Regions from separate parts of the Pseudomonas sp. RIT-To-2 genome, predicted to be linked through region 2. Evidence: predicted binding sites of a transcription regulator. Region 2 holds the regulator's gene; the other holds the start of a gene.
The links. Region 2 encodes sigma-54, which starts transcription at its own class of promoters, with help from an activator protein. Its sites were predicted from a motif close to ANTGGCATNNANNTTGCTNT; they were not measured.

Region 1: QBK88_RS21980 (TorF family putative porin) is a predicted target of sigma-54. The motif match lies at 2,569-2,588, and genes of this name have one in related genera.

Annotation. Positions count from the first base shown of each region.
Region 1 covers NZ_JAPYKM010000028.1:47,563-59,502, reverse strand. The annotation lists gene QBK88_RS22005 (NosD domain-containing protein) at 1-2, shown strand, start outside; gene QBK88_RS22000 (hypothetical protein) at 218-598, shown strand; gene QBK88_RS21995 (DUF2177 family protein) at 651-1,046, opposite strand; gene QBK88_RS21990 (S1-like domain-containing RNA-binding protein) at 1,130-1,966, opposite strand; gene QBK88_RS21985 (hypothetical protein) at 2,282-2,470, shown strand; gene QBK88_RS21980 (TorF family putative porin) at 2,644-3,363, shown strand; gene aceK (bifunctional isocitrate dehydrogenase kinase/phosphatase) at 3,367-5,088, opposite strand; gene QBK88_RS21970 (DMT family transporter) at 5,348-6,211, shown strand; gene QBK88_RS21965 (NAD(P)/FAD-dependent oxidoreductase) at 6,378-7,673, opposite strand; gene QBK88_RS21960 (polyamine ABC transporter substrate-binding protein) at 7,686-8,774, opposite strand; gene QBK88_RS21955 (glutamine synthetase family protein) at 8,836-10,194, opposite strand; gene QBK88_RS21950 (helix-turn-helix domain-containing protein) at 10,376-11,278, shown strand; gene QBK88_RS21945 (DMT family transporter) at 11,303-11,940, opposite strand, start outside.
Region 2 covers NZ_JAPYKM010000002.1:275,917-287,856, reverse strand. The annotation lists gene pmbA (metalloprotease PmbA) at 1-539, shown strand, start outside; gene QBK88_RS03290 (FagA protein) at 727-1,122, shown strand; gene QBK88_RS03285 (class II fumarate hydratase) at 1,115-2,491, shown strand; gene QBK88_RS03280 (hypothetical protein) at 2,520-2,951, shown strand; gene QBK88_RS03275 (superoxide dismutase) at 2,953-3,564, shown strand; gene QBK88_RS03270 (HPr family phosphocarrier protein) at 3,764-4,039, opposite strand; gene rapZ (RNase adapter RapZ) at 4,056-4,913, opposite strand; gene ptsN (PTS IIA-like nitrogen regulatory protein PtsN) at 4,916-5,380, opposite strand; gene hpf (ribosome hibernation-promoting factor, HPF/YfiA family) at 5,393-5,701, opposite strand; gene QBK88_RS03250 (RNA polymerase factor sigma-54) at 5,812-7,308, opposite strand; gene lptB (LPS export ABC transporter ATP-binding protein) at 7,499-8,224, opposite strand; gene lptA (lipopolysaccharide transport periplasmic protein LptA) at 8,224-8,766, opposite strand; gene lptC (LPS export ABC transporter periplasmic protein LptC) at 8,753-9,325, opposite strand; gene QBK88_RS03230 (KdsC family phosphatase) at 9,334-9,858, opposite strand; gene QBK88_RS03225 (KpsF/GutQ family sugar-phosphate isomerase) at 9,859-10,833, opposite strand; gene QBK88_RS03220 (ATP-binding cassette domain-containing protein) at 11,065-11,874, shown strand; gene mlaE (lipid asymmetry maintenance ABC transporter permease subunit MlaE) at 11,874-11,940, shown strand, end outside.

The DNA.
Region 1 (11,940 bases), on a different contig from region 2:
GATGCCATACACCACGGCCCTGTAGCAGCCGTCAGGCCGCGTCAGTTTCACCCAGCGCATGCGCCATCAGGGGGTGCCTGGGAGGCGGCCTTGCGATCACTGCTACAGCCGTGTTGCGCGAGCTTGGTCAGGTTTGGCTTTATGTTTGCGCGTTTTACCCCGAGAATGCACCGCGTATTCGGCCACAGCGCCGACGCTTCATTTGCGTAGGACTTCTATGAAACTCGACAAACCCCAGGCCATCGCGCGCCGCAACAAAGAACTCGGCGGCGCGGTGCTCGGTGTCAACAACTGCCATTTCACCCTGCACGACGCTCGTCGAAATATCTTCTGGTTCGATATTCCAGTCGGCCGCCTGGCGATCGGGCAGTACGAATGGATTCACATGCTCATGCACACGCCCAGCACCGACCAACTGCTGCACCTGAGGGTGCCGACGGCGTTCCTGCGCGAAAAAATGGAAGGACTGGTAGTGCGCAACGAGGGCAAGCGCAAGTCTACTGTCAGCCTGGAACTGAGTGCTGACAAGGACTCGTTCCTCAAGGACGTGCGGCCTGCCGGCACCGGCGTCAGCTTCGCGCAGTTTCTGCAGAACTGAACACCGCCCGCGGTGCAGGAGCTGGTTTGCCAGCTCCTGCCTGCACCGGGGTTCAGCGGTCAGCGGCCCACACGCCCACCGCTGCCGCCAGCGCCGTCAGCACCACACCCCAGAAAATATCGATGAACACCAGCAGCGGCGGCCAGCCAACCAGGGTTGCCCAGTTGCTCAGGTCATACGTGCCGTAGGCAATCAGCCCCAGCATCGCGCCATAACCCAGGCCGCGCCACACGCTGCCTGCCGTCACGCCCGGCCACACGGCCAGTACCACCACGCCCAGGGCATACAGCAGGTAGAACCCTGCCGCAGGGCCGAGCAGTGGCTTGTCGCGCATCAGCGAGCCGAGCATCTGTTTGTAGGTAGGGCCCATGAGCACGCCCAGCCAGAGCGCGTCCAGGACAAGGACCACAAGAAGGGTGCTGACGTAGGCGATCAGGGCTTTTTTCATCGGTACACTGCCTCGAATGGGGTTCGTACAGTGTAGGCCCGACCCCGGCGCGAAAAGTTCACCGGGGTGTCTGGCTCAAGGCTTCAGGTCAATTCGATGCGGTCGGCATGAATGACCAGCTTGCCTTCCTTGTAGAGGGCGCCGATGGCCTTCTTGAAGTTGCCCTTGCTGACCCCGAACAGACCGCTGATGACGGCCGGGTCACTTTTGTCGCTGACCGCCAGCACGCCGTTGTTGTCGCGCAGCTTGGCGAGGATCTGGTTATGCAGGCTGCTGACCAGTTGCTCGCCCACTGGCTGAAGGCTGAGGGCGATCTTGCCGTCGCTGCGCAGCTCCTTGATGAAGCCCTTTTCCTGTTTGCCCGAGCGCAGGAACTTGAACACCTCGTTCTTGTGGATGAGGCCCCAGTGCTTGTTGTTGATGATGGCCTTGAAACCCATGTCGGTTTCCTCGGCCACCAGCAGGTCGACTTCCTGGCCCACGCTGTAGTTGGCGGGCAGCTTGTCCAGGTAGCGGTCCAGGCGTGCGGTGGCGGTGATGCGCTTGGTGCGCTTGTCCAGGTAGACATGCACCACGCAGTAGTCACCCTGCTTGAGCTCACGCTTCTCTTCCGAGTAAGGCAGCAACAGGTCCTTGGGCAGGCCCCAGTCGAGGAACACGCCAATGCTGTTGATTTCCACCACCTTGAGGCTGGCGAACTCGCCTACCTGCACTTTCGGTTTTTCCGTGGTGGCCAGCAATTTATCTTCACTGTCCAGGTAGACGAAGACATTCAGCCAATCTTCATCTTCGCTGGGAATATCCTTGGGAACATAGCGGTTGGGCAGCAGTATCTCGCCGTCGGCGCCGCCATCCAGATACAGACCGAAATCCGTATGTTTAACCACTTGCAAACTGTTGTAGCGCCCGACTAAAGCCATCTGAAAAAACCCTCGTTTCGTGCGCGCATTCTACCCGAGATCGCCGCCCGCCGCTGCTGTGGCGAGCGTGGCCTTGATTTTCAAGGGCTTGGCGGCCGTTCGTCAGGCCATTGGTCGCCGGGCATCGCCCGATAGCGCACCATGAGCCGGTGTTTCATCAAACTTTTCCATTAAAACAGGAAGTTACAGGCCCACATGAAAATTGAAACAAGCGATTGACAAACAATTATTCGCCACGTTTTGCGTCAATATTAAGTCAGCAATTAAATGCCCTGTCCGGTATAATCACTGGCCGTATTGTAATTGCACAGGTGAATGGCAGCCATGCGTGTAAAAGCCTCCAACAGCAAAGCCAAGCCCGCTCCAGCAGTGGAAACCAGCGAATCGATCAACGACCAGATCGCTGCATTCCTCAAGGGCGGTGGTGAAATCCAGCAGATCGCCAAAGGCGTCAGCGGCCAGACCTTCACGCCATCGCGCCACATCAGCCTGGGCAAGAAATAACCCAAGCGACCTCCCCGGGCATGTGGGCCTCTCGGCCCACTGCCTGCGCAGTTCCCCCCTCGATGTCTTTCAGCCGATCGGCGCCATGAAAACCGACGAATGGCATGAACCTCCTTGTTTTCACCGGTATGCTTGGCCCCTCTAGATCAGGCCTTCCAGCCCGGGGGAGCATGATGCTCAAGCCCAGCCTATTCATGATTGCCACCTTGTTGGCCAGCCAGAACGTCAGCGCGCAGTTGTTGCAGCGGGACCTGGGCGACTACAACCTGCAGTTCGGCACCAGCCCCGCCCGCTCCATGGCGCAAGGCCTGGTGAAGCCGGCCAGCACCGAGAGCGTGCACGGCGGCGTGGACCTGAGCAGCGACAGCGGTTGGTATTTCGGCCAGTGGGCACCCAGCATGGGCCTGACCGCCTCCACCAACCTGGAAATCGATACCTACACCGGTTTCAAGCGCTCCCTCACCGGCAACCTGGGATACGAAGTCGGCGTGATCCATTACACCTTTCCCGACCTTGCCACCAATGACAGCCACGAGGTGTACGCCGGCCTGACGCTGTTGGGCAACCGCTTCGGCGCGGCCTTCAGCGATGACCCGGGCCGTCGCGACAGCACCCTGTTCGCCGACTTTGGCACCGTGCCGCTGCTGGACTTCGGCGTGCGGATGAAAGTGGGCAGCCATCAGCTGGACACCCCCTACACCATCGGCGACGACACCGAGGTGCGCGGTTTCAACGATTGGTCCGTGCAACTGTCGCGGGCATTCATGGGGGTGGACCTGAACTTCATCTACAGCGACTCGAGCCTGCGCGGGCCCGAATGCGTGGCCTATTCCGGGCAGAACAGCTGGTGCGACAGCACCGTGGTCATCCAGGCTCAACGCGCGCTGTTCTGACCGCTATTCGTTGTCGCGTTGCTGACGGCGGTACGGAAACACGTCGATCACCTTGCCATCCATGATCGCCCCCTGCAGGCCTTTCCAATAGTCCGCGTCGTACAACTCGCCATGCAACTGGCTGAACAAGCGCCGCTGGCCCGCATCGGCGAACAGGAAAGGCGGAAATTCCTCGGGAAACACGTCGTGGGGGCCGATGGAATACCAGGGTTCCGACGCCATCTCGTCTTCTGGAAAGCGCGGCGGCGGGATCTGGCGAAAATTCACCTCGGTCAGGTAGCTGATCTCGTCGTAATCGTAAAACACCACCCGGCCATGACGGGTGACGCCAAAGTTCTTCAACAGCATGTCACCGGGAAAGATATTGGCGGCCGCCAGTTGCTTGATCGCCAGGCCGTAGTCTTCCAGCGCCTCGCGCACCTGGGGTTCGTTGGCGCTTTCCAGGTACAGGTTCAGCGGGGTCATGCGCCGCTCGGTCCAGCAATGCCGAACCAGCACGGTTTCGCCTTCCACCTGCACGGTGGACGGCGCGACTTCCAGCAATTCGGCCAGGCACTCGGGCTCGAACTTGCTGCGCGGGAAACGGAAGTCGGCGAACTCCTGAGTGTCGGCCATGCGCCCAACGCGGTCGACGCTTTTCACCAGGCGGTATTTCTCGATCACCGTGTTGCGGTCGACATTCTTGGACGGTGAAAAGCGGTCCTTGATGATCTTGAACACCGTGTTGAAGCCTGGCAGGGTGAACACCGACATGACCATGCCGCGCACCCCGGGGGCCATGATGAAGCGGTCATCGGTGTCTGCCAGGTGGTGAATGAGCGCGCGGTAGAATTCGGACTTGCCGTGTTTGTAGAACCCGATGGAGGTGTAGAGCTCGGCAATGTGCTTGGCCGGCAGGATGCGTTTGAGAAAGCCGATGAATTCGGCGGGCACGGGCACATCCACCATGAAATACGAGCGGGTGAAGGAAAAGATGATCGACACCTCCGCCTCATCAGTGATCAGCGCATCAATGCGCACGCCCTGCCCTTCACGGTGCAGGAATGCGATTGCCACGGGCCACTGCTCGTCATGGGTGAACAGGCGTCCCACCAGGTAGGCGCCTTTATTGCGGTACAGCACCGAAGAAAACAGCTCCAGGCGCAGTTCACCGTCCTTGCACACCCAGTCGGGCAGGTGCTCACGCAGCTGGCCTTCCAGACGCTGCATATCGCCGCCCAGGTCTGCGTAGGCAACGTCGAAACGGTAATCGGCGAACACCTGGGCCAACATGCCCGCCAGCTGGCCATTGGGCGCATAGAGACGAGTCTGCGGCGCCCGCTCGCCGCGCAAGGAGGGTCGCGTGGTGTGGATGAACATGCAGCCGTCGCTGATCAGGTCATGGCTGAACAGGCCACAGAAGATGGAGTTGTACCAGGTTTCCGCCAGCTCATCGTCAAAGCGCAGATCGATCAGGCGAATGTAAGCGCTCTTGACCAGCGGCCACTGATCCACGTCGGTGAACACCTCAGTGGTAAAACCGTGGCGCAGGCGAGTCACGGTCTGGCCGACTTTCTCTTCGTACAGGCTGATGCGGGCTGCCGAGGCCTCCTGGATTTCCTGCCACTGGGCCTGCTCGAAGCGCCCGCGCGCGCCGTCGGTGATCAGGCGAAACTGTTCGCGGTAGTCATCGAAGCCATCAAGGATGGTACGGGCGATCTCGGCCGCCGGCCATTGTTGCGCCATGGGTCACGGGCCTCTGCAAAGGCATACAGGAAACCCAAGCGTAGCAGCCAGTGGCCGCCGCGACCTGTGGGGCCGGGCGAAGCTCGGGAAGGGGCCACCGCGTAGTACCTGAAGACCGCAGCGCCTGCTTCCCGAGCTGGCGCCCGGTCCTACAGGGTTGGCGGCGGTGCAGCGCCAACCCTTGCGCAGGCCCAACCGCTCAAGGACACTTGCGCCCTGCCAATCGGATCAGGAGATCCCCGTGAAACCCGCCTCCCTCATGAACATGTTGCTGCTGGCCGCCGTCTGGGGTGCGAGCTTTCTGTTCATGCGTGTCATCGCCCCGGAACTGGGTGCACTCCCCACTGCTTTTTTCCGCGTGGCCATCGCGGCCACCGGGTTGCTGGTCATGCTGGCGCTGATGCGGGTGAAATGGGCCTTCAATGGCAAGCTCAAGACCTGCCTGCTGCTGGGCATGATCAACTCGGGCATGCCGGCCACCCTGTACGCCGTCGCCGCCCAGGTGCTGCCAGCGGGCTACTCGGCCATCTTCAACGCCACCACCCCGTTGATGGGCGTGCTGATCGGCGGGCTGTTCTTCCATGAACGCCTGACCCCTATCAAGCTGCTGGGCGTGTTTGTCGGCTTGTTCGGCGTGGGCATCCTCACCCGCGCCGGCCCGGTGGCCTTCGACGCACAATTGGCCATGGGCGCCGGAGCCTGCCTGCTGGCTACCACCTGTTACGGTTTCGCCGGTTTCCTCGCGCGGCGCTGGCTGGACCAGCAAGGCGGCCTCGACCCACGCCTGTCGGCGCTGGGTAGCATGCTGGGGGCAACGTTACTGCTACTGCCCTTGTTCGCCGCCAGCGTCACCATCGCGCCCCCGGCGAGCTGGGGTGGCTGGGAAGTGTGGGGCTCGTTGCTGGGCCTGGGCCTGGTGTGCACGGCGTTCGCCTACATCCTGTATTTCCGCTTGCTGAGCGACATCGGGCCGGTGAAATCCAGCACCGTGACCTTCATGATTCCGGCGTTCGGGGTGCTGTGGGGAGCGTTGCTGCTGGGTGAGCCGCTGTCGTGGGCGCACTTGTATGGCGGGGTATTGATCGGGGTGGCGTTGTACCTGGTCTTGAGACCTGCGAAATAAGTGCTGGTGCGAACGTGTCACGGACCTGACCGCATACCATCACCAGAGTATCAGGCAGATGGCGGCCCTGCTGCACCGGGCGACGCTCGGGAGGGAAGCGACGTGCAATGTCAAGACCATCGCAGTGCCTGTTCCCGAGCTGGCGTCCGGTCCTGCAGGTGTGGCATCAGCCCAGTATCTCCTTGAGCCGGTACCACGCCATGCCCAGCGCCAACAGCGGCGAGCGCAGGGCCTTGCCGCCCGGGAAGGTCATGTGCGGCACTTTGCTGAACACGTCGAAGCCGTGACTGTGGCCCGCGTGAATGACCTCGGCCAGCAGTTTCGCCGTCCAGTGGGTGACGTTGACGCCGTGGCCGCTGTAACCCTGTGCGTAATACACGTTGGGGTACTGGCTCAGGCGCCCTACCTGGGGGAAGCGGTTGGCGGTAATGCCGATCATACCGCCCCATTGGTAATCCAGCCGCACGTTGGCCAGTTGCGGGAAAACCTTGAGCATCTTCGGCCGCATGTAGGCGCCGATGTCCGCCGGGTCACGCCCTGAATAATGGCAGGCGCCACCGAACAACAGACGGTTGTCGGCTGTCAGACGGTAGTAGTCCAAACCCACCTTTTGATCGCACAGCGCCAGGTTCTGCGGAATCAGGCTGGCAGCCAGTTCGGCCCCCAGCGGCTCGGTGGTGACAATGTAACTACCCGCGGGCAGTACCTTGCCGCTCAAGCGCGGTTCCAGGTCATCCAGGTGGGCGTTGCAGCCCAGGACCAGGTGGCCGGCACGCACGGTGCCACCGGCGCAGCGCACCTGCACGGTACTGCCATGGATGATCTCCAGCGCCGGGCTGTTTTCGAAGATGCGCACACCTTGGGCCTGGGCCAGGCGCGCTTCGCCCAGCACCAGGCGCAAGGGGTGCAGGTGCCCCGAGCCCATGTCCACCAAACCACCGGCGTACTGGTCGCTGTTCACCACCTGCCTGATGTGCGCGGGGCCGACAATGCGGGTCTCGTGGGCGTAGCCCATTTCTCCCAGCCAGCGCTGCTCCTCGGCAAACGCCGCGAACTGGGCCGGGGTGTTGGCCAGTTCGCAGAAGCCCCAGCGCAGGTCGCAATCGATGCCGCTGGCCTCGATGCGTTCGCGCACCAGCGCCACCGACTCGATACCCGCCTGCTCCAGGTAGCGTACGCCGTCATTGCCCACGTAGCGGGCGAAACCGTCCACTGCGTGGCCAATGCCGCGGATCAGCTGGCCGCCGTTGCGGCCACTGGCGCCCCAGCCGATTCGCCGCCCTTCCAGGAGCACCACCGACAGGCCACGCGCGGCCAGTTCCAGGGCCGTGTTGACGCCAGTGAAGCCACCGCCGATCACGCACACATCCGCCACCAGGTCTTCCCCCAGGCAGGGGTACTCCAGCATCTGGCCTGCGGTTGCCGCGTAATACGACCGGGCATGTTCTGAATGCACCACCATCACATTTCTCACTTAGCGGTTCGACTTGATGTCCACCCAGTCACGCGTCATCAAACGCATGATGGCCGGTTTCGGGGCGGTGGAAATGTAGAGCTGTTTGAGTACTTCCTGGGACGGGTATACCTCAGGGTTGGTCAGCAGGTCCTTGTCCATGTACTGCTTGGCCTCGAGGTTCGGGTTGGCGTAGCCGACCGTCGCGCTGACCTTGGCGATGACCTGAGGGTCGAGCAGGTTGTTGATGAAGGCGTGGGCCTCTTTCACGTCACCAGCATCGGCGGGAATGGCCAGCAGGTCGAACCACAGGTTGGCGCCTTCCTTGGGAATGGCATAGGCGATATGGATGCCGTTCTTGGCTTCCTTGGCGCGGTTGGCGGCCTGGAACACGTCACCCGAATAGCCGAAGGCCACGCAGATATTGCCGTTCGCCAGGTCCGACACGTACTTGGACGAGTGAAAATAGGTCACGTAGGGGCGCACGGCCTTGAGCTTGGCCTTGGCTTTGGCGTAGTCATCGGCATTGGCGCTGTTAGGGTCCAGCCCCATGTATTTGAGGGTGGCTGGCAACACTTCGTCAGCCGAGTCCATAAAGGAGACGCCACACTTGGTGAGCTTCTTCATGTTCTCGGGCTCGAACAGCACCGCCCAGGAATCGATGTGGTCGACGCCCAGTACTTCCTTGACCTTGTCCACGTTGTAGCCAATGCCGTTGGTACCCCACAGGTAGGGCACCGAGTGGGCGTTGCCGGGGTCATTCTTTTCCAGCAGCGCCATGAGTGTGGGGTCCAGGTTTTTCCAGTTCGGCAGCTGGGAGCGGTCCAGTTTCAGGAACGCCCCCGCCTTCACCTGGCGGCCCAGGAAGTGGTTGGACGGCACCACCACGTCATAGCCGGTGTGGCCAGCCAGCAGCTTGCCCTCCAGGGTTTCGTTGGAGTCGAATACGTCGTACACCACTTTGATGCCGGTCTTGGCGGTAAAATCCGCCAGGGTCGTTTCGCCGATGTAGTCGGTCCAGTTGTAGACACTGACCGAACCTTCGGCCTGGGCCCCAGTGGCCAGGGTCAGCGCAAGCGCTGCAGGTAACAGGGTTTTCAGAACATGCATTCGACTCACTCCTTTGGAAAGGTTGGAGCTGCAAACTTGAAGCTTGCAGCGTGAAGCTGCCTCAAACGCTCAACAGCAGGAACTCGCGTTCCCATGAACTGATGACCCGCTTGAAATTTTCATGCTCGGCGCGTTTCACCGCCACGTAGCCGCGCACGAACTTCTCGCCCAGGTACTGGATGACGGTGTCGCACTCTTCCATATGCGCCAAGGCATCTTCGATGGTGATCGGCAGGCGCAGGTTGCGGCGCTCATAGGCGCGGCCTTCCACCGGCGCGCTCGGCTCGATGCCCTCCACCATGCCCAGGTAGCCGCACAACAGGCTTGCGGCGATGGCCAGGTAAGGGTTGGCGTCAGCGCCTGGCAGGCGGTTTTCCACGCGCATGGCTTCGGGGCTTGCATCTGGTACGCGCAGGCCCACGGTGCGGTTTTCCTCACCCCACTCCACGTTCACCGGTGCCGATGTGTCCGGCAGGAAGCGGCGGAACGAGTTGACGTTGGGGGCAAACATGGGCAGCAGTTTGGGAATGTATTTCTGCAAGCCGCCAATGTGGTGCAGGAAAAGCTGGCTTTTGGCGCCGGTGTCGTCGACGAAGATCGGCTTGCCGGTGGCGATGTCGATCACGCTCTGGTGCAGGTGCATGGCGCTGCCAGGCTCGTCGCCCACCGGTTTGGCCATGAACGTGGCCGTGACGTTGTGCTTGAGCGCGGCTTCACGCATGGTGCGCTTGAAGATGGTGATCTGGTCGGCCAGGTCCAGGGCATCGCCGTGGCGGAAGTTGATCTCCATCTGCGCCGGGCCGTCTTCGTGGATCAGCGTGTCCAGGTCCAGGCCCTGGGCTTCGCACCAGTCGTAGACGTCTTCGAACAGCGGGTCGAATTCGTTGGCCGCATCGATGGAGAACGACTGCCGGCCGCTTTCAGCGCGGCCCGAACGGCCCAGGGGCGCACGCAGAGGCAGGTCCGGGTCTTCGCAGCGCTGGGTGAGGTAGAACTCCATTTCCGGCGCAACGATGGGCTGCCAGCCTTTGTCGGCATACAGCTTGAGCACCTTCTTAAGCACGTTGCGCGGCGACAGCTCAACGGGGTTGCCCTGTTTGTCGAAGGTGTCGTGGATGACGATGGCCGTCGGCTCGATGGCCCAGGGGATCACGTAGATCGACGAAGGGTCCGGGCGGCAGATCATGTCGATGTCGGCAGGGTCCAGCAGGTCGTAGTAGATGTCGTCGTCGACAAAATCCCCGGTTACCGTTTGCAACAGCACACTTTCCGGCAGGCGCATGCCTCGCTCATGCAGGAATTTGTTGGTGGGTGCTATCTTGCCGCGGGCAATGCCGGTCAGGTCGCTGACCACGCATTCAACCTCGGTAATCTTGTGATCTTTCAGCCAACTGGACAGTTGGTCGAAGGGGGCATTCATAAAGACCTCATCTCGATTTTTGTTGGCGCCGATAGTGCCTGGTTTTTGCTTCAAATGGACGAAGCGTGGGGCCGATCTTCCCCTCGGGCGCGTTCCCTTATATCTTGCGCAAGCAGCTTATAACCATCTATCCATTTTACGCACGCCTTAATGCACCATCGTGGTGCGATCAGGTCATCGTATGAAAGAGCCCTACCCGCTTACCGTCCACGCCTACCAGACCGGCAGTTTCACCGAGCAGATCCAGGCCACACCGGGCTGGGTGCAGGACTATCAGCAGATGTCACCGGGGCATTTCCGCGGGCAGATCCGTTACCTGGACCTGCACGGCGTGGAAATTTACGAAGAAGGCATGAACACCCGGGTAGAGCAGCACTTCAGCGCCCCCCAAGGTTCACTGGCGTTCTGTTTCGACCAGAGCGAGCAGTCGCTGTACCTGCTCAATGGTGAAAGCCGCAATATCTGGATCACCCCGGAGCACTACCGCGAGACCGCCGTGGTGTTCGGCCCGCAATTCGTGCGCGAGCATGGCCTGGATGTGGCGCGCCTGGAAGGGTTGTTCATGGCGCCGCTGCGCTGCGGGCAAAATCAACTGTTCACCCGATGGCTGGGCAGCACCCTCACCCGCCTGGGCCACAGCGCCGACGGCCCCGACCGTGACAGCCTGACCACGCAGCTGCTGGACGATTGCCTGTTCATCCTCGACAACGCCTCGGTGAGCCTGGACACCGGCGCCTTGCAGCGCCGGGCCGCAGAACGGCGGATCATGAAGCGGGTGTTCGAGTGGGCTGCCGACGTGCCCGATGAAACCCTCAACCTGGTGGCGCTGGCCCGCGTCGCGGGCGTTTCACTGCGCCAGTTGCAGCAAGCGTTCAAGGCTTACACCGGCATGGCGCCGGCCCAATGGCTGCGGCTCAAGCGCCTGAACAACGCGCACCGCGAACTGCTGCGCGCCCAAGGCAGTGCCACCACGGTGGCGGAGGTAGCGATGCATTGGTCGTTCTGGCACCTGGGGCGGTTTTCCAGCAGTTACCGGGCATTGTTCGATGAACTGCCCAGCGAGACGCTGAAGCGCAAGACCTGAAACCCGATACCTGCGCAACCGCAGCTAAACCTTGCGAAACACAAATATCAGCCCCAGCACGATCAGCCCCATCCCGGCCACGCTCAGCAGCGCCAGGCGGTTACCGAAAATCAGCCAGTCCATCACCGCCGTGACAGCCGGCACCAGGTAGAACAGGCTGGTAACGTTGACCAGGTTGCCACGGGCAATCAGTCGATAAAGCAGCAAGGTCGCCAGCACCGAGACCACCAGGCCCATGTACACCACCGGCACGTAAAACGACAGGCTGTGCTCGATGTGGAACGCCTGGCTGGGCACGAACACCGCGCACAGCAGCATGCCGGCCGCGTATTGCACCGGCAGGGTGCCAAGCGGATCAGTGGTGATGCGCTTCTGCATGATGGAGCCCAGGGTCATGCTCAGCATCGCCAGCAACGCGAACGCAATGCCTGCCCATGACATGCCAGCGATGCCGATGCTCTGGAACACCACCAGCACCAGCCCGGCGAGCCCCAGGCACAGGCCAAACAGGCGGGTGAGCGAATGGCGCCGCTCCACCAGCACCGCCGTGAGGATGGGTTGCACGCCCATGACCGTGGCCATCACGCCGGGGGTGACCTTCAGGCTCAGGGCCAGGATGTAGAAGATCTGGTAGGCGCCCAGCAGCACCAGGCCAGTGGCGA
Region 2 (11,940 bases):
AGTCGTCGTTCCTGGAAGGTGCCATGGGCCAGGTACTGTTCCCTGAGTGGCTGACCCTGGACGAGCGCCCCCACCTGCAGCGCGCCATGGGCAGCGCCGCCTTTGACGGTGACGGGCTGGCTACCTGTGCCAAGCCGTTCGTCGAAAATGGCCGGTTGGTGTCCTACGTGCTCAGCACCTACTCGGGCCGCAAACTGGGCCTGCCGAGCACCGCCAACGCCGGCGGTGTACACAACCTGTTTGTCACCCACGGCGACCAGGACCAGGCGGCACTGATCAAACAGATGGGCCGTGGCCTGCTGGTCACCGAGCTGATGGGGCATGGCCTGAACATGGTCACGGGTGATTATTCCCGTGGCGCGGCAGGCTTCTGGGTAGAGAACGGCGAAATCCAGTTCCCGGTGCAGGAAGTGACCATTGCCGGCAACATGAAGGATATGTTCCGCCAGATCGTCGCCATTGGCAGCGACCTGGAGTTGCGCAGCAACGTGCGCACCGGCTCGGTGCTGATCGAAAGGATGACCGTGGCGGGTAGCTGACACCGCGTCGTTCTTTTCCCGAGCTTCGCCCGGTCCCACAGGGGGAATTCCGTGGAACCGGGGGAAGACTCCACTCCACAACTGAAGGCGTGTCGCTTGCCCAGCGACACGCCTTTTTTGTTTGTGCTTGTCATGATTCCCATTATCACTTAATAATAAATATCATTATCGCCATGAGGCCGCGTCGATGAAGTCCGCCGTTCAAGAACAGTCCTACCTGGAAAACTGGCGCTGGTTGAGCCGGCAGATCCGCTGCGCACTGATCCCGAACGATCCGCGCATCATCGAAGACTACATGGCCGAAGGGCGTTTCCTCATCAGCTGCGGCGCCGCCAGCGCCTGGACCGTGGCCCGCACCGCTTTCCGCCTGCTGCTGGACACTGCCACCGACCCGGCGCTGCCCTGGCACTGGCGCTGCCTTTGCCTGGACCAGGCGTACCGCCCTTTGCGCGACATGCGCCTGGCCGCGCGCAACGCCGAGCATCTGCAACTGTGGCACCAGCACGGACGGCAACTGGCCGTGTGCACGCTGGAGCCATCGATTTCCTTTTCCGATCTGCTGCAAGGACATCCCGATGAGTAATACCCGAATCGAGCGTGACAGCATGGGCGAACTGCAGGTGCCGGAGGCGGCCCTGTACGGTGCCCAGACTCAGCGCGCGGTGGATAACTTCCCGATCAGCCAGCAACGCATGCCCACCCAGTTCATTCGCGCCCTGGTACTGGCCAAAGCCGCCGCGGCCAAGGCCAACGTCGAACTGGAACAGATCAGCGCTGCCCAGGGCGACGCCATCGTCCAGGCCTGCCAGCAGTTGCTGCGCGAGGACTTCATGCAGCACTTCCCGGTGGACATCTTCCAGACGGGTTCCGGCACCAGCTCGAACATGAACGCCAACGAAGTGATCGCCACCCTGGCCACTCGTCGCCTGGGTGAGACCGTCAACGCCAACGACCACGTCAACTGTGGCCAGAGCAGCAACGACATCATCCCCACCACCATTCACGTTAGCGCGGCCCTGGCCCTGCATGAGCAATTGCTGCCGGCCCTTGAGCACCTGGTGCAGGTGCTGGACCGCAAGGCCGAGCAGGTGCATGCCTACGTCAAGACCGGCCGTACCCACTTGATGGACGCCATGCCGGTGCGCCTGAGCCAGGTGCTCAATGGCTGGTCGGCCCAGATCCGCGCCAACATCAGCCACCTGCGTGGCCTGCTGCCCAGCCTGCAGGCGTTGGCCCAGGGCGGCACCGCCGTGGGGACCGGCATCAATGCCCACCCGCAGTTCGCCGGGCGTTTCAGCCATCAGCTGAGCCTGCTGACGGGCGTCGAATTCACCCAGGGCGAGAACCTCTTCGCCCTGATCGGCTCCCAGGACACCGCCGTGGCGGTCTCTGGCCAGCTCAAGGGCACCGCCGTGTCGCTGATGAAGATCGCCAACGACCTGCGCTGGATGAACTCCGGCCCCCTGGCGGGCCTGGGCGAGATCGAGCTGGAAGGCTTGCAGCCTGGCTCCTCGATCATGCCGGGCAAGGTCAACCCGGTGATCCCGGAAGCCACCGCCATGGTCGCCGCTCAGGTCATCGGCAATGACACCACCATCGCCGTGGCGGGGCAGTCGGGCAATTTCGAACTCAACGTGATGCTGCCCATCATTGCCCAGAACCTGCTGTCGAGCATCGAGCTGATGGCCAACGCCAGCCGCCTGCTGGCCGACAAGGCCATCGCCAGCTTCAAGGTCAACGAGGCCAAGCTCAAGGAGGCGCTGTCGCGCAACCCGATCCTGGTCACGGCTCTGAACCCCATCATCGGCTACCTCAAGGCGGCCGAAATCGCCAAGACTGCCTACAAGGAAGGCCGCCCGATCATCGACGTGGCCCTGGAGCACACGGATCTGTCGCGTAGCCAGCTGGAAACCCTGCTGGACCCGGAAAAGCTCACCGCCGGCGGTATCTGATCGCCGTTCACCGCTTCGGAGGCACACCATGCAGCACTGGAAACGCACCATCGAAATGGCCAACGCCTGCTTTGCCCGAGGCGAACTGGTCGATGCGCGGGAGTTGTACCTGCAAGCTCTCGCGCTGGCCCAGGTGTTGTTCGAACGCTGGGCGGATGTCGACGAGGCGGTGGCAGCCTGCGTGATTTCCCATCACAACCTGGCAGACCTGCACCTGCGACTGATGCAGCCGGAAGAGAGTGCCGAATACCTGTGCGCGATCCATCAGCGCCTGCTGCAGGCCGCCCAGGACCCACGGCTGACGCCTGCGCTGCGTGAAGCCGCCTTGCGCCACAGCAGCAAGACTTACGCCGAGTTGCTGGCTTTCATCAGCGAGCATGGCGAGTACCCGCGCACCAGCCGGCTGCTGTTTGGCCAGGAGCAACGGGGCCAGACGGCCCCTCACTATGGAGTTCACTGAAATGCCTTATACCTTGCCTGCGCTGCCTTACGCCTATGACGCCCTGGAACCGCACATCGATGCGGCGACCATGGAAATCCACTACACCAAGCACCACCAGACCTACATCAACAACCTCAACGCGGCCGTGGACGGCACCGAATACGCCGAATGGCCGGTTGAAAAGCTGGTCGCCGCGGTGAAGCAGCTACCCGAGAAGCTTCAGGGTGCGGTGATCAACCAGGGCGGCGGGCACGCTAACCATTCCCTGTTCTGGGAGGTCATGGCGCCTCAGGGCGGCGGGCAGCCCCAGGGCTCCGTGGCCCAGGCCATCGACAAGGAGCTGGGTGGCTTCGACGCCTTCAAGGAGGCCTTCACCAAGGCTGCGCTGACCCGCTTCGGCAGTGGCTGGGCCTGGCTGAGCGTCACCCCGCAGAAGACGCTGGTGGTTGAAAGCAGCGGTAACCAGGACAGCCCTTTGATGAACGGCAACACGCCTGTCCTGGGCCTGGATGTGTGGGAACACGCCTACTACCTGAAGTACCAGAACCGTCGCCCTGAATACATCAACGCCTTCTACAACGTGGTCAACTGGGCCGAAGTGGAGCGTCGCTACCGGGCTGCCATTGCCTGATGAACCGGCGCCTGGTGTTCACGCGCTTGCGTTTGCTGTTGGGCAGTGCGCTGTTGCTGGCAGGCGCGGCGATCATCGTCACCGAAGCGCTGGCACGGTTTGCGCCGTTGTAGAGTCGGGGTTGAACGCCTTCACGGGTCAGCGCTGTACGAAGAAGCCCGGCACTAGGCCGGGCTTTTTGCTGAGCGGGGCAGGGCGCTCACTCGCCTTCGTCGAACTTGTTGTTGATCAGTTCGACAATCGCCGCCATGGCTTCTTCCTGCTGCTCGCCTTCGGTCTTCAAGTACACCTGCGTGCCCTTGCCGGCCGCCAGCATCATCACGGCCATGATGCTCTTGCCGTCGATCAGGCTATCGGGGTTGCGGCCAATGCGTACCTGACAATCAGGAAACTTACCGGCCACGCCGACGAACTTGGCCGCTGCGCGAGCATGCAGGCCAAGCTTGTTGATGATTTCAATTTCACGAGCGGGCATCGCGGTGGGGGTCCTTTCAACTGAGGTCGCGGTGGCGAACCTGAACGTTCTTGAGCGTCTGCTGCAAAGCCTGGCCCAGGCGTTCGGTAATGTAGACCGAACGATGGTGCCCGCCGGTGCAACCGATGGCAATGGTGACATAGGCGCGGTTGCTGGCGGCGAAGCGCGGCAACCACTTTTGCAGGTAACTGGCGATGTCCTGGTACATCTCTTCCACATCCGGCTGGGCCGCCAGGTAGTCGATGACCGGTTGTTCCAGCCCCGAATGGTCGCGAAGTTCGGGCTTCCAGTAGGGGTTGGGCAAGCAGCGCACGTCGAACACCAGGTCGGCGTCCACCGGCATGCCCCGCTTGAACCCGAACGACTCTATCAGGAACGCGGTGCCCGGCTCGGGCTTGTTCAGCAGTCGCAGCTTGAGGGAGTCACGCAACTGGTAGAGATTCAGATGGGTGGTGTTGATCTTGAGGTCGGCCAGGTCGGCGATCGGGCTGAGCAAGTCGGTTTCCACCCGAATCGCCTCGGCCAGCGAGCGCGAAGTGTTGCTGAGCGGGTGGCGCCGCCGTGTTTCGGAGAAACGCTTGAGCAGGGTTTCCTCGTCGGCGTCCAGGTACAACACATCACATTGGATGTGCTTGTCCCGCGCTTCCTGCAGCAACTGCGGGAAGCGTGACAGGTCGCTAGGCAGGTTGCGGGCGTCGATGGACACGGCGACCAGTGGCTGGGCCAGCTCGGTGCGTATCAATGCGCGCTCGGCCAGTTCCGGCAGCAGCCCGGCCGGCAGGTTGTCGATGCAGTAGAAGCCGTTGTCTTCCAGTACATCCAGGGCCGTGCTCTTGCCCGAGCCGGAGCGACCGCTGACGATGATCAGGCGCATGGTCAATGACCTTTCTGTTCGTCCAGAACCACTTGATAGAGTGCTTCGCTGCTCTTGGCCGAACGCAGGCGCTCACGCACGTCGGCGCGGTCGAGCATACTGGCGATCTGGCTGAGCAGCGCCAGGTGTTCGTTGGTGGCTTCCTGGGGCACCAGCAGCACGAAGATCAGGTCCACGGGGGCGCCGTCGATGGCGTCGTAGTCGATCTTGTGTTCCAGGTGCAGCAGGGCGCTGACCGGCGATGTCAGGCCGGGCAGGCGACAATGGGGGATGGCGATGCCGTTGCCAAAACCGGTGGAACCGAGTTTTTCACGGGCGATCAGGCTGTCGAACACCACCTGCATCTCCAGCCCCGGCACTTCGCGAGCAAAGAAGGTGGCGATGGTTTCGATGGCTTTCTTTTTACTGCCGCCCGGCACGTTCACGAGGGAACGGCCGGGGGTCAGGATATGTTGAAGTTGAGTCATGAGTGGGGAGGGTCAGCGGGCAGTCGCGCCTTGCAGCAGACTCTGCTGTTTTTCCTTATGCTTTTTGAGTTGGCGGTCGAGCTTGTCGGTGAGCAGGTCGATGGCCGCGTACATGTCGTCATGCTCCGCGTTGGCCACTACTTCGCCACCGGGTACGCGCAGGGTGGCCTCGATTTTCTGTTTCAGCTTCTCGACCTCCATGATGACCTGCACGTTGGTGATCTTGTCGAAATGGCGCTCCAATCGGTCCAGTTTCTCACCGATGTAAGTGCGCATGGCGTCGGTCACAACCAGTTGATGTCCACTGATGTTGACTTGCATACCGCTTTCTCCTTATTGCCAGTGCATAAAGAGACAGGTCGGATAACCTGCCACTGGAACGCTGTGGCTCATCTGGCGCGCCCACCGGCGGCGCTTGCGCGCCGCCAGGATCACATCAACCGCTTGCGTTCGCTGGACGGCGCGATCCCAAGGGATTCACGGTACTTGGCGACAGTGCGGCGGGCTACCTGGATGCCTTGTGCCTCCAGTAAACCAGCGATCTTGCTGTCACTCAATGGCTTTTTCTGATTTTCGGCGGCAACCAGTTTCTTGATGATCGCGCGAATTGCCGTGGACGAGCATTCACCGCCTTCGGAGGTGCTGACGTGGCTGGAGAAAAAGTATTTCAGCTCGTATATGCCACGCGGCGTGTGCATGTATTTCTGCGTGGTCACCCGCGAAATGGTCGACTCGTGCATGCCCACCGCTTCAGCGATATCGTGCAGTACCAGTGGCTTCATGGCCTCGTCGCCGTAGTCAAGGAAACCACGCTGGTGCTCGACGATCTGGCTGGCCACCTTCATCAGGGTTTCGTTGCGGCTTTGCAGGCTCTTGATGAACCAGCGCGCTTCCTGCAACTGGTTGCGCATGAAGGTGTTGTCGGCGCTGGTATCGGCGCGGCGCACGAAGCCGGCGTACTGAGGGTTGACCCGCAGGCGCGGCACCGCTTCCTGGTTCAGTTCCACCAGCCAGCGTTCGTTGTCCTTGCGCACGATCACGTCCGGCACCACGTATTCGGCTTCGGTGGACTCGATCTGCGAGCCAGGGCGCGGGTTGAGGCTCTGCACCAGCTCGATCACCTGGCGCAGTTCGTCTTCCTTGAGCTTCATGCGCCGCATCAGCTGGCTGTAGTCGCGGCTGCCCAGCAGGTCGATGTACTCGGCCACCAGACGCTGGGCTTCCGCCAGCCACAGGGTCTTGGCGGGCATCTGGCGCAATTGCAGCAGCAGGCACTCGCTAAGGTCGCGGGCACCAATGCCGGCGGGCTCGAACTGCTGGATGCGGTGCAGCACGGCCTCGACTTCGTCCAGCTCGATGTCGAGCTCCGGGTCGAAGGAGTCGCAGATTTCCTGCAAGGTCTCGTCCAGGTAGCCCTGGTTGTTGATGCAGTCGATCAGGGTGACGGCGATCAGCCGGTCGGTGTCGGACATGGGCGCCAGGTTCAGTTGCCACAGCAGATGGCTCTGCAGGCTCTCGCCGGCCGACGTGCGGGTGGTGAAGTCCCATTCGTCGTCATCGTTGCTGGGCAGGCTGCTGGCGCTGGTCTGATAGATGTCTTCCCAGGCGGTGTCGACGGGAAGCTCGTTGGGAATGCGTTCGCTCCACTCGCCATCTTCGAGGTTGTCGACGGTGGGTGCGGTGGTTTCCTGGTAGCTGGGCTCCTGGATTTCCGGCGTGACCTGCTGCTCGGCCTTGTCGGCCATCGGGTCGCTGTTGTCGAAATCGTCGCCTTCTTCCTGGCGCTCGAGCATGGGGTTGGATTCCAGGGCCTCCTGGATTTCCTGCTGGAGGTCCAGGGTGGAGAGCTGGAGGAGGCGGATGGCCTGTTGCAACTGCGGTGTCATCGTCAGTTGCTGGCCCATTCTTAGGACGAGCGATGGTTTCATGGCAGGGGCTTAACACCTTATTCGCCGGCGCAAAGCGCCATCCACTACAGGGCGCCGAGGCTCTCGGCTTTTGTCGTAAGCAAATTATATGCCTGAAACCGAAGTGTTTGCCTAGAGCGATGCCGCAATAAAAGCCCCGTGGGGCTAAAAAAATGCGACACGCCCAGGCATCAAGCCAAACACCTCGCCTTTACAGGCGGAACTCGTGACCGAGGTAAACCTCTTTCACCAGTTGGTTTGCCAGGATGGTTTCGGCATCGCCCTCGGCGATCAACTGGCCATCGTTGACGATGTAAGCGGTTTCGCAGATGTCCAGTGTCTCGCGAACGTTGTGGTCGGTGATCAACACCCCGATACCCTTGTTCTTGAGGTGGTGGATGATCTGCTTGATGTCGCCGACCGAAATCGGGTCGACACCGGCGAACGGTTCGTCCAGCAGGATGAACTTGGGCGCGGTGGCCAGGGCGCGGGCGATTTCCACTCGGCGCCGCTCACCACCGGACAGGCTCATGCCCAGGTTGTCGCGAATATGGGTGATGTGGAACTCCTGCAGCAGGCTTTCCAGCTCCTTGAGGCGCCCGGGCTTGTCCAGCTCCTTGCGCGTCTCCAGGATCGCCATGATGTTGTCCGACACCGACAGCTTGCGGAAGATCGAGGCTTCCTGTGGCAGGTAGCCGATACCGGAGCGTGCGCGGCCGTGCATCGGCTGGTGGCTGACGTCCAGGTCGTCGATGAGCACGCGACCCTGGTCCGCCTGCACCAGGCCGACGATCATGTAGAAGCAGGTGGTCTTGCCGGCGCCGTTGGGCCCCAGCAGGCCGACGATCTGCCCGCTTTCGATGGACATGCTGACGTCACGCACCACTTGCCGGCCCTTGTAGGCCTTGGCCAGGTGCTGGGCTTTGAGAGTCGCCATTACTTGCCCTGCTGCTGGTCGGTTTTGCTTTTCGGCTGGATGACCATGTCGATCCGTGGACGCGGCGCCGTGATCTTGGTGCCATTGGCACGGCCAGCGTTGACCACCTGCTTGACGGTGTCGTAGATGATCTTCTCACCTTCGGAGGTATTGCCGTCGTTCACCACCTTGGCCTGGTCGATCAGGGTGATGTGGTTCAGCGCCGACTGGTACTGGATGGTCTTGCCCCAACCCTGCACGATCGGCTTGTCGATGGCCGGCTTCTGCTCGTAGTAGGCCAGGTTGCCCACGGAGGTGAAGGTGTCCACGTCGCCCTGCGCGTTTCGGGTGATGGTCACGGTGTTGCCGGTGATCTTCATGGTGCCTTGGGTAATGATCACATTGCCCTTGTAGACAGCCACGCCCTGCTTGTCATCCAGTTGCGCATCGTCGGACTGGATGTGGATCGGTTGGTCGCGGTCCGTTGGCAGTGCCCAGGCGCTAACGCTCCCCAGTGCAGAGCCCAGGGAGAGCAATAAAGGGAGGGTTTTAACGAGCCTCATACAATCCTCTTACGTTGGACAGCAAGTTGATCTTGCTGTCTTTCAAATATGCCTTCATGCCCTTGCCCGTAGAGACGCCACCGGCGCCGTCGATTCTAACGTCTCGGTCTGTCTGCGCATATTGCTGTTGTGGGAATACCGTCATGCGTGTGCTGGTAATCAGGGTAGGGCGGTCTTTCTGGTCGGTACGGGCGATGCGCACGTTGTCGATAAGCTCGACCTGGGTGCCGTCCGGGTTCACTTCGCCCTTGTCGCTGGTCACATGCCATGGGTATACGGTGCCACGGTACAGGTTCATGTCCGGGTTCGTCACCTTGGTGATCTGGCTGGCCTGCATGTGCTCGACCTTGTCGGCGGTCATGCGGTATTGCACGCCCCCATCCGGCAGGTACTGCACGCTGTGGGCGTTGATGGCGTAATAGTCGATGGCACTGTCGTCGATGGCCGCGGCGGGCTTTTCGAGGAAGGTGTCCGGGTTGATGTTCCAATAGCCGACCGAGACGAAGATCGCCACGATGACGCAGAACAGCAGTAGGTTGCGCAGTTTTTTGCTCGGCATGGGAAACTCTATAAATAGGCGGCCAAGGCCGCTTCGAGGTTGCCTTGGGCGCGCAGGATCAGCTCGCAGAACTCGCGGGCGGCGCCTTCGCCGCCACGGGCCTGGGTGACGCCGTCGGCATGTTCGCGCACGAATGGCGTGGCGTTGGCCACCGCCATGCCCAGGCCGACGCGGCGAATAGGCGCCAGGTCGGGCAGGTCATCGCCCAGGTAGGCTACCTGTTCATAGCTTAGGCCCAGTTGCGCCAGAAGCTCGTCCAATACCACCAATTTGTCTTCGCGGCCCTGGAACAGGTGGGCGATGCCCAGGCTCTTGGCCCGGCGCTCGACGATGGGGTTCTTGCGCCCGGTGATGATGGCGGTGGCCACCCCCGAGTTGATCAGCATCTTGATACCCTGGCCATCCAGGGTATTGAAGGTCTTGAGTTCGCTGCCGTCTTCCAGGAAGTACAAACGACCGTCGGTCAGTACGCCGTCGACGTCGAAAACGGCCAGCTTCACGGCCTGGCCGCGTTGCAGCAGGTTCTGGGTCATTTACATCACTCCCGCACGCAACAGGTCGTGCATGTTCAGGGCGCCCACGGGGCGGTCTTCCTTGTCGACCACCACCAGCGCGCTGATCTTGTGGTCTTCCATGATCTTCAGGGCTTCGGCGGCCAGCATCTCGGCGCGGGCGGTCTTGCCATGCGGTGTCATGACCTGCTCGATGCGCGCGCTGTGCACGTCGATGGCCTTGTCCAGGGTGCGGCGCAGGTCACCGTCGGTGAAGATCCCGGCCAGGCGGCCATCGGCCTCCAGTACCACGGTCATGCCCAGGCCCTTGCGGGTCATTTCCATGAGCGCGTCCTTGAGCAGGGTGCCGCGTTGCACCTGCGGCAGTTCGTCGCCGGCATGCATCACGTTCTCCACCTTGAGCAGCAGGCGGCGGCCCAGGGCACCACCGGGGTGCGAGAAGGCGAAGTCCTCGGCGGTGAAGCCGCGGGCTTCCAGCAGGGCAATGGCCAAGGCGTCGCCCAGCACCAGGGCCGCGGTGGTGGACGAGGTGGGCGCCAGGTTCAGCGGGCAGGCTTCGTGAGCAACGCGAGCGTCCAGGTTGACTTCGGCAGCCTTGGCCAGCGGCGAATCGGGGTTGCCGGTGAGGCTGATCAGTTGAATGCCCAGGCGCTTGATCAGCGGCAGCAGGGTGACGATCTCGGCCGTGGAGCCCGAATTGGACAGGGCCAGAATGATGTCGTCGCCGGTGATCATGCCCATGTCGCCATGGCTCGCTTCGGCCGGGTGCACGAAAAACGCCGTGGTGCCGGTGCTTGCCAGGGTGGCGGCGATCTTGTTGCCGATATGCCCGGACTTGCCCATGCCGACCACCACCACGCGGCCCTTGCTGGCCAGAATCAGCTCGCAGGCACGGACGAAATCGGCATTGATATTGGCCAGCAGGCCTTCTACCGCCTCGAGTTCAAGGCGGATAGTGCGTTGTGCCGATTGGATCAGGTCGCTGGATTGGCTCATGTCGAAAACGTATTGCCCGATGAAAAGGCGGCGATTATAGCGGTATTGAGCGAAACCCTCACGTTCGATCGTCAACCTTTAAATGTCTTGTTGCTCAACCACTGGTTCGACGGCCTTGGGGCGGGTGTGTCAGGGGTGATATAGTTCGCCGCCAGTTGGCCCGCCAGAAGCGCGCGTGTCTTCGTGACAGGGGGAAGCGTCCGAGGACAGGCTGCATCGCAAGGAGTTTAGATGAGTGCCGATAATGACTACGCGGTCGAGCTGAAGGGTGTTTCCTTCAAGCGCGGCTCGCGGAGTATCTTCAATAATGTCGATATCCGCATTCCACGCGGCAAGGTCACCGGTATCATGGGACCTTCCGGCTGCGGCAAGACCACGCTGCTGCGCCTGATGGGCGCGCAGCTGCGCCCCAGCGCCGGCCAGGTACTGGTCAACGGCCAGGACCTGCCGACCCTGTCGCGCAGCGCGTTGTTCGATGCGCGCAAGCACATGGGCGTGCTGTTCCAGAGCGGCGCGCTGTTCACCGACCTCGACGTGTTCGAGAACGTGGCGTTCCCGCTGCGGGTGCACACCGACCTGCCCGACGACATGATCCGCGACATCGTGCTGATGAAGTTGCAGGCCGTGGGCCTGCGCGGCGCGGTGGAACTGATGCCCGACGAGCTGTCCGGCGGCATGAAGCGCCGCGTGGCACTGGCCCGGGCCATCGCCATGGACCCGCAGATCCTCATGTACGACGAGCCGTTCGTGGGCCAGGACCCCATCGCGATGGGGGTACTGGTGCGCCTGATTCGTCTGCTCAACGACGCGCTGGGCATTACCAGCATCGTGGTGTCCCATGACCTGGCGGAAACCGCCAGCATCGCCGACTACATCTATGTGGTCGGCGATGGCCAGGTGCTGGGCCAGGGCACGCCGCAGGAGCTGATGGCCGCCGACAACCCGCGCATCCGTCAATTCATGAAAGGCGACCCCGATGGGCCGGTTCCTTTCCATTTCCCGGCGCCGGACTACCGCGCCGATCTTCTGGGGACGCGCTGATGCGCAAGAAATCACTGCTGGAACGCATTCGCCTGTTCGGCCGCGCGGCCATCGACATGGTGGCGG